4 regions of the Pseudomonas sp. 5.2 genome follow, and region 4 is predicted to be linked to each of the others. Evidence: riboswitches for the same ligand, from Rfam matches in the RefSeq annotation. Region 4 holds a riboswitch; each other region holds the start of a gene.
What was found. A riboswitch is a leader RNA that binds a small molecule or an ion and turns the genes downstream of it on or off. The one in region 4 is predicted to bind cobalamin.
Positions count from the first base shown of each region.

Region 1: another riboswitch for cobalamin. It lies ahead of AC5PZ0_RS20095 (TonB-dependent receptor); the one in region 4 lies ahead of AC5PZ0_RS08410 (ABC transporter substrate-binding protein).
Region 2: another riboswitch for cobalamin. It lies ahead of AC5PZ0_RS12650 (CbtB domain-containing protein); the one in region 4 lies ahead of AC5PZ0_RS08410 (ABC transporter substrate-binding protein).
Region 3: another riboswitch for cobalamin. It lies ahead of cobW (cobalamin biosynthesis protein CobW); the one in region 4 lies ahead of AC5PZ0_RS08410 (ABC transporter substrate-binding protein).

Region 1 is NZ_JBYBHH010000013.1:185,104-187,296, forward strand. It holds gene AC5PZ0_RS20095 (TonB-dependent receptor) at 1-1,045, opposite strand, end outside; cobalamin riboswitch at 1,154-1,360, opposite strand; gene nikA (nickel ABC transporter substrate-binding protein) at 1,580-2,193, shown strand, end outside.
Region 2 is NZ_JBYBHH010000007.1:43,234-45,426, forward strand. It holds gene AC5PZ0_RS12645 (LLM class flavin-dependent oxidoreductase) at 1-479, shown strand, start outside; cobalamin riboswitch at 758-979, shown strand; gene AC5PZ0_RS12650 (CbtB domain-containing protein) at 1,074-1,259, shown strand; gene AC5PZ0_RS12655 (CbtA family protein) at 1,269-1,961, shown strand; gene AC5PZ0_RS12660 (cobalamin biosynthesis protein) at 1,979-2,193, shown strand, end outside.
Region 3 is NZ_JBYBHH010000005.1:194,103-196,295, reverse strand. It holds gene AC5PZ0_RS10140 (hypothetical protein) at 57-416, opposite strand; gene AC5PZ0_RS10135 (glyoxalase superfamily protein) at 413-790, opposite strand; cobalamin riboswitch at 902-1,115, shown strand; gene cobW (cobalamin biosynthesis protein CobW) at 1,216-2,193, shown strand, end outside.
Region 4 is NZ_JBYBHH010000004.1:144,752-146,944, reverse strand. It holds gene AC5PZ0_RS08415 (FecCD family ABC transporter permease) at 1-131, opposite strand, end outside; gene AC5PZ0_RS08410 (ABC transporter substrate-binding protein) at 131-1,141, opposite strand; cobalamin riboswitch at 1,269-1,467, opposite strand; gene AC5PZ0_RS08405 (acetyltransferase domain-containing protein) at 1,496-2,193, opposite strand, start outside.

The DNA of each region.
Region 1 (2,193 bases), on a different contig from region 4:
TGAAGCTGCTGCGCCGCACCTGGTCGCCTGGCAGCCAGGTGTAGGTCTCGGCGTTGCGCCAGCGGCGCTGGGCCTTGAGGAAGTACAGTTGGTTGCTGGCGGTGAGGTTGTCGTTGATTACCCAGTCGGTGACTAGCCGTGTGGACTGGTCGTTGTAATGCACTTCGGCGTTGTCGACGTTGTAGTTGTGATCGCGCAGCGACTCGCGGTAATGCCCGTCCACCAACGGCGTCCCCATGTACTGCTGCGGGTCTTGGTCTCCGTAGTCGTGGCTGAGGGTGAAGCTCAGTTCATCGCTGGGCTGCCAGCGCAGCGCGCCGCTGATGGCAAGACTCTGCGAATCGCCCCGGTCGACCCAGCCGTTGCTGGCCAGCTTGTTGAGGTTCAGGCGGTAGCTCAAGGTGTCGGTCAGCGAGCCGCCGCTGTCCAGGGCCATCTGCCGACGGTCATCCGAGCCGTAGCCCAGGCGCAGGTGATTGCGGATTTCGCCTTCAAAGGGCTTCTTCGGCACGACGTTGACCACCGCACCGGTGGCGCCCTCCCCGTACAGCACCGAGGCCGGGCCGCGCAGCACATCGATGCGCTCGACCGACCAGGTATCGACCGGGAAGGTCACTGTGCCGGCGCCCACGTACAGCCGGGTACCGTCGTACAACTGCATGGTCGAGCTGTGCCCGGTGAAGCCGCGGGCCGACAAGGCCGTGCCGCCGTTACCGGGGGTGCCGATGAAGGTGATGCCGGGTGAACGGGTGACCGCGTCCTGCACCGTGGCGTTGTTGCGCTTGAGGATTTGCTCGGCACTGATACTGGTCACGCTGGCTGGGGTTTCCAGCGGCGTCAGGCCAAGCCTCGAGCCACTGGTGCCTGGGGTATGCAGGTCGGGCTGAGGGTTGTGCTCGGCCGTGCCGGTAATGTCCGTGGCCGGTAGCGCCAGGGCGTTGTCCGCCTCGGCGGCGTGGGCGGCAACAGAGAGAAAAACACAGGGCACCAGGCTGGCGTGCAGCAGCGTACCTGGCAGAGAACTGAACAGCGAATAACGGGACATGTCGTTCCACTTGAAGCAGGAATGAAAGAATCCCGGGGGAACAACGCAAAGAGGAATCGCGGGCGAGCACGCCCACGGAAACCGGCCTGCGCCCGCCCACCGCGGGTTTGCCAAACGATGCTTCAGGCCGGTCTCCGGGCTCGCGAGGGTCATGAAGCCTTCACCTTCCCATGCCAGGGCACAGTGGTGTCTTGAATGCTTCGCTCGCATACCGTTGCGGGGGCAGCGCCGGACTGATCATCGAACGATGACGAACCGGCTTCCCGTTTCACCCCATGCACGGCGGCAGGGGGCACCTGAAACAGGCGCGCAGATGACCATCAAAAGCCCGCTGCGTCAACCGGCTTGTGGCAAACAGGTCGCCTGAGCTCGCCACTTCAGGCCCTGGGCGAACGCGTCACGGTTCAATCATCGCCAGGGCTTTCTATTGCCTTTTCTGGCGCGGCATTTTGTAACGTTCAGTAAGAAGTTTTTGCATGGACATCATACCCACCACTCTTTAGCCTTACGCCTCCGTCGAAGTGGGGACCCCGTGTGAAGCAGCAGTCAGCTAAACCAAAGCCCGCCCTCTGGGGCATTCTGATGGTCGCCGCGAGCCTCTGCGCACACGCAGACAGCACACCCCAACATAGCCCGACGCTGGTGTATTCCTGGCCCGTTAACGCAGGCCCACTCGACCCACGCGGCTACTCGCCCAATCAGATGTACGCCCAGGCCATGGTGTATGAACCGCTGGTGCGTTACACCTCGGCGGGCACTGTAGAGCCGTGGTTGGCACAGGCTTGGCAAGTCTCCGACGATGGCAAGACTTACACCTTCAACTTGCGAGATGGCGTGCGCTTCAGTGACGGCACGCCATTCGACGCTGCAGCTGCCAAGGCCAACCTGGATGCCGTCCTTGCCAATAGCCAACGCCATCGCTGGATGGAGCTGGTCACCACCCTCGACCACATCGAGGCCCCTGACCGGCTGACCTTGCGCCTGGTGCTCAAGCACCCGTACTACCCAACGTTGATGGAACTGGCCCAAGTGCGCCCGCTGCGCTTCGGCTCCCCGCAGGCCAAACCTGGCGAACCCGCCGGCACCGGCCCATGGATGCGTATCGAATCGCGCTTGGGCGAGTATGACCGCTTTGCCCGCAACCCCTT
Region 2 (2,193 bases), on a different contig from region 4:
TGCGCAAGGCTGCAGCCCGTTATGGGCGTGAAAAGCACATCCGCTTCAGCCTGTCGCTGCGGCCGATCCTGGGGGCTACCGAGGAGCAAGCCTGGGCCCGTGCCGAGCGCATTCTGGCCGATGCCCAGACGCGCATCGGCATCCGCCAGGGCAACCGCCGCGAGAAGAACTTCGGCAAGAGCAACGCCGGCTCAGAGCGCCTGGTGCAGTTGGCCAGCCAGCGCAAGGTGCATGACACCCGGCTGTGGACCGAGATTGCCGCGTTGGGCGGCGGTGCGGGCAACTCGACGTCGCTGGTAGGGACGGCGGACCAAGTGGCTGAGGCGGCGCTGGCGTACTACGACCTGGGGGTTAGCACCTTCCTGTTCCGCGGGTTCGATCAGTTGCGCGATGCGGTGGAGTATGGGCAGGAACTGATTCCGCGGATTCGTGGGTTGGTGGCGCAGCGGGAGGCTGGGCGTAGCGCGCGGACGGCTTAGTGCATGGCTGGATTTTTTTGGCGCCTATGAGACCGAGCGCCGCCCGCGCGGCGCTTCGCAGCACAAGGCTGCTCCCACATCTGTTTCGGGCCAATTATTCCTGTGACATGTCTTGGCGCCCGCTTCGATGTGGAGCAGCCTTGTGCTGCGAAGCGCCGCGCAGGCGGCGCACGACCTCCCAGGCACTGCAAAACCCGAAAATTGCTGGCCTACAACTTCTGAAATACTTTTCACGCGCACACCGCTGTGCAATTGACGGAAAACCTGCCTCGTGGTCTCCTAATGCCTCGCGTTCAGGTGCCCCTCAGGGGGTGAAACGGGAAACCGGTGCGTCGCAAGCCCTCGACCAGGGCCCGACCAAGCCGGTGCTGCCCCCGCAACGGTAAGCGAGCGAAGCGTCTAGACCACTGTGCCGCGTCATCTGGCATGGGAAGGGGCGCTTTTCAGGAGCCCTGCTCCTCCTCGTGAGCCCGGAGACCGGCCTGACGTTCATGAACACCCCGCGGTGGGCGGGCGCTGTCGCATTCCCCTGGGCGGATCACGTTCGGGGCTGCCGCGCTTGCCCGTTGCCCACAAAAAGCAGAGGAACGCGTCATGCCCGTCACCAGCGCCAAACACAGCATTGCCACCCCCGTCACCCTCAGTCAGCGTGTCGTCATCGCCGTCGGCGCCAGCCTGCTGGGCCTGTGCCTGGTGTACTTTGCCGGCTTCTCGCACATCGAAGCCGTGCACAACGCGGCGCACGATACCCGCCACAGCGCCGCCTTCCCCTGCCACTGAGTACGCCCCATGATCATGCGCATTGCCCGTACCGCGGGCTTCAGCGGGCTGCTCGCGGCCTTGCTGCTGACCCTGCTGCAAAGCTTCTGGGTTGCCCCGTTGATCCTTGAAGCAGAAACCTACGAATCCGCAGCCCCTGTTGCCGAGCATCACGAACACGGCGCCGAAGGGGCCGCGGCCCATGAACACAGCGCCGAAGCCTGGTCGCCTGAAGACGGCTGGCAACGCGTGCTGTCCACCACCGGGGGCAACCTGGTGGTAGCGGTAGGCTTCGCGCTGATACTGGTCGCCCTGTACAGCCTGCGTGAACCGAAGCGCGCGGGCACCGGCGCCCTGTGGGGCCTGGCGGGGTTCGCCGTGTTCTGCCTGGCCCCTACCCTGGGCCTGCCGCCAGAGCTGCCAGGCACCGCTGCCGCTGACCTGGGGCAACGCCAGGCCTGGTGGATCGGCACCGCAAGCGCTACCGCACTGGGCCTGGCCCTGTTGGTATTTGCCCGCCACTGGCTGGTTAAAGCGCTAGGCGCCGTGCTGCTGGTACTGCCGCATGTCATCGGTGCACCGCAACCTGAGGTGCATCAAAGCCTCGCGCCTGAAGCCCTGGAAGCCCAGTTCAAGGTCGCCAGCTGGCTGACCAACGCCGCCTTCTGGCTGGCCCTGGGCCTGCTCAGCGCGTGGCTGTACCGCCGCTCCAGCCAGGCCTGATGGTTTTAGACGCGACCCTGCCGGCGCTGTACGCCGGCTTTGGCTGCCGCCGGGGTTGCCCGGCGGACACCCTCGAAAACCTGCTGCGCCAAGCCTTGGCTGACCATGGCTTGGCGCTGTCAGGACTGCGCGGTATCGCCAGCATCGCCCTCAAGGCCGACGAACCTGGCCTGCAGCAACTGGCCAAACGCCTTGGCCTGCCCTTGCTGCTGTACGATGCCGGGCAACTTCA
Region 3 (2,193 bases), on a different contig from region 4:
TCGATCTCGAGAGCGCCGAAGACCCTCCGCCATACACCCGGGCCACTACTTCTATCTCAGCGCCCCCGCAACCGCTTACCCCAATCCCCGCCGTGGCTCCGACTACAAGCCTCTTCACTGTCAAACCGCACATGCCAGGCCGGGTGGTCCAGCCGTATCCCCACTTCATCAAGCGCCTGACAGGTCAACGCCAGCATCCGCGCTTTAGCCACCCCAGCCAGCGCTGCAGCCTTGTCTGCCTCGCGCTCGAATACCCAGGTAATGCGCAGGCTGGCAGGAAAACTGTCGGGGTCAAGGTGATGGGTAAGCCAGGTGAACCCGACAATCTCTGCCTTGGCCGTTTCGCAGGCGTCCGTCAGGCAAACCACCAGCTCACGCTCCACGCGTGCCATTTCGCGCTTGCCCATGGCCTTCATTGCGCGGCCTCATCATCGATCTGCTGGCAGAAGCGCAGGCGGTTGCCAAACGGGTCATGGACCTGCATCTGCAGGCCCCAGTCCAGGCGTTCGGCTTCGGGCCGGGCGTAGCCGTAGCGTTTGGCCTGCAGTTCGCGCTCGAGGGCGCGCAGGTCGTCGAGGCGGGCGAACACGGTCGAACCCGGGGTGGCATCGCCGTGGTGTTCGCTTAGGTGCAGGATCAACCCGTCGCGGTGGATTTGCGCGTACAGGGGCAGGTCAGGGCTGAAGCGGTGTTCCCAGTCCAGGCTGAAGCCGAGGAAGTCGAGGTAGAACTCTTTGGCTTTTTCGACCGAGAAAATACGCAGTACCGGGATGGCGGGGGCGAGCGGCATAGGGCGTCCTTGGCCGTTGATGAAGGTGCAACTGTAGCGCAGATGCGCCAATGCCTGTGCGTCAGTCGCGCAATGGCCGACGGCAATGGTTGACCACCTGCCAGCCACTGCGTAGCCTTGCCACTTCGAGGTTCTTCGGCCAGGCCGAAGCTAAGACGGGAACGCGGTACAAGCCGCGGCTGCCCCCGCAACTGTAAGCACCGACAACGGGTCGACACAGCCACTGCGTAACCGCGCGGGAAGGCGTCGCGCCCTCCAGCCCTGCTATTCAAAGCATGGCAGGTACGGTGCGAGCCAGGAGACCTGCCTCGAGGCGATTTCGACTTTCAACCGGGCGGGGTGATCCGGTGGCGAACAAGCCCGGCCGACCTGGCCCGTGGCTTTCGTCCTGCATGCCCGCGCCATCTTGCCAAGGGCATCGCGACATGAAAACACTGGCCAAACTCCCCGTCACCATCGTTACCGGCTTCCTCGGTTCGGGCAAGACCACCTTGCTTCGCCACATGCTCGACAACGCCCAAGGCCGCCGTATCGCGGTGATCGTCAATGAATTTGGCGAACTGGGCATCGATGGCGAGATCCTAAAACAGTGCAGCATCGGTTGCACCGAAGAAGAGGCCAGCGGCCGCGTGTACGAGCTGGCCAATGGCTGCCTGTGCTGCACCGTGCAGGAAGAGTTCTTCCCAGTCATGCGCGAGTTGGTCGCACGCCGTGGCGACCTTGACCACATCCTCATCGAAACCAGTGGCCTGGCGCTGCCAAAGCCGTTGGTACAGGCCTTCCAGTGGCCAGAAATCCGTAACGCCTGCACCGTCGATGCGGTCATTACCGTGGTCGACAGCCCGGCTGTGGCGGCCGGCACCTTTGCCGCCTACCCAGACCAGGTGGACGCACAGCGCAAGCTCGACCCGAACCTGGACCACGAGTCGCCGCTGCACGAATTGTTCGCTGACCAATTGGCCAGTGCCGACCTGGTGGTGCTGAACAAGGCCGACCTGATCGACGCCGAAGGCCTGGCCAAGGTCCGCGCCGAGGTGGCCGAAGAGCTGCCGCCCGCGGTCAAGGTGATCGAGGCCAGCAGTGGCCGTCTGCCACTGGACGTACTGCTGGGCGTGGGCGCCGAGTCCGAGGTGCACATCGATGGCCGCCGTACCCACCACGATTCGCACCACGATGGCGATGATCACGACGATCATGACCACGACGCCTTCGATTCGATCTCCATCGACCTGCCAGAAGCCGACGAAAGCCTGTTGCTCGATGCCCTGACCCAGTTGGTGGTCGAGTTCGGCATCCTGCGCGCCAAAGGCTTCGCCGCCATCCCGGGCAAGCCGATGCGCCTGCTGGTGCAAGGCGTGGGTACCCGCTTCGACAAGCACTTCGACCGCGCCTGGCGTGCCGAC
Region 4 (2,193 bases):
CACAGGTGATTGGCCAGCACTTGGTAGACCACGTTCGGCGCCAGGTTGCTCTCGCCGATCGCCGTGCCGGCCACCAGCGCGACACACAGGGCTGCCAGGGCCAGGGCGCTGTAGGGCAACAGGCGGCTCATCACTGGGCTGCTTTACCGCTGGCGAACGCCGTCGACAGCGTCTGCAGGCCACGGAACAGCCGGATGCCGGCCTGCATGGCGTCGGCGTCGAGGACGATGATGCGGTCGTTCTTCACCGCGTCCATGTTGCGGGTAACCGGGTCGTTGCGCAGGAATTCGAGTTTTTTCTGGTAGTCGTCTGCCGGGAAGCGGCGACGGTCCATGCGGGCGATGATCAACCAGGTCGGGTTGGCCTTGGCCAGGGTTTCCCAGCCCACGGTCGGCCATTCTTCGGTGGACTCGACCACATTGCGCACCCCCAGGGTACGCAGCATGAAGTCAGCCACCCCTTGGCGGCCGGCGACGTAGGGGTCGATATCCAAGTCGGCGCTAGAGAACCAGAACAGTGCCGAGGTGTTCGACAAATCCTTGCCAGCCAACTGTGCCTTGGCGCTGTCCAGGCGGCCCTTGAGGTCGGCGTTCAATGCGGCGCCGCGGTCTTGCACGTCGAAGATTTCGGCCAGCTGGTTGACGCTCTTGTAGATGCTCTCGACCTGGAACGCCTGCAGGCGGGTGCCGTCGGCGCCCACCAGGTTGTCTTTGCCTTCGCAGTCCGACGGCAGCAGGTAGGTCGGGATCTTCAGCTCGTCGAACTGCTCGCGGGTGCCGACCACGCCTTGTGCGCCGACCATCCATTCAAACTGAACGGCCACCAGTTGCGGACGCTTGCCGACCACTGCCTCGAAACTGGGGTCGTTGTCGGCCAGGCGCTCGACCTTGTCGTTCAGCGCCTTGTACTCGGGCAGCACGTTGTTGAACCACAGCGAGGTGCCGGCCAGTTTGTCGCCCAGCCCCAGTGCGTAGAGCATCTCGGTGCCGGCCTGGCCAATGGTCACTGCACGCTCGGGCGCGTGGGCGAAGGTCTGCGGCATGCCGCAGTTGTCGACCGTGAGCGGGTAGTGGGTGGCGGTAGCCTGGGCCAGGCTGGTGAGGCCGAGGCCGGCGATCAAAGCGGCAAGACGAGGCAGCATGAGGGGACGATCTCCTATCGAAGGGTTCACGGAATGAACGCATGGACAGGCATCGCCGAGCCCCGTGCACGCGGCAGGGGGCAGCACCCAGAAAAGGGTGGAGATGGCCATCCCGGACACCCCGCCGGTTGGTGTTTTTGCGCCGGCAGGTCTCCTGACTGGTGCGTCATGGCCCAGCTCCAGCCTTCCCGGACAAGGTTATCCAGTGGCATCGATGGAGCAGGCTCGGCACCTACAGTTGCGGGGGCAGTTCCGTTTGGCCCGCGTTAGCGGGCTTGGGATTCCCTATTAATTCCGTGGTGGAAACCGGCGGCCGGCATGGTAGACCATCAGGCAGCCGGGTGAAAACGCTTTTCAGAAGTACTTGAGCCAGGTGATGTCACGCCGACGCGCCTTCAGCCGGGCGAAGCTACGTACCGGCAGGTACAGCGACACGGCGAGCAAGGCGGCGCCCAGCCACACGGCACCGATGCCGTCGAAGCCGAAGTAATCCCCTTGGTTGTGGCCGAACAGCGCGACGCAGGCCAGGTAAAGCAGCTTCAGCACATACAGGTGCAGCAGGTAGAAAAACATCGGTGCTGCACCGTAAACCGCCAGGGCGTTGATCCAGCGGGCCTGGCCGGCACGCTCGAAGGCGCGCAACAGCAGCAGGCCACAGCCCAGGGTGAGGGCCAGGAACAGCAAGGACGGCGGATACTTGGTGATGTTGAAGAAGCTCATCAGCGTTTGCGTCAACGTCGGGTACCCGCTCCAGGGTGCCTCGCCGTAGCCGTTGAGCATGCGCAGCACGACAAAACCAAGCAGTGCGATCACCCCGGCCAGCAGCAGGCGATGCTGGCGTTGGCCTGCGTCGCTGCCACGGGCGAACCAGGGGCCAAGGCCGTAGCCCAAGGCGATGACGCCGATCCAGGGCAGCACGGGGTACGACGTGCGCAGGCGAAGGTTGTCGGAGAATGCCAGCCAGCCACGGTCGTGCAGGATCGCCCACGGCACGTGCAGGGCCGACTCAGCGCCGAAGTGCAGGCTGTCGAGCAGGTTGTGCCCGGCGACGA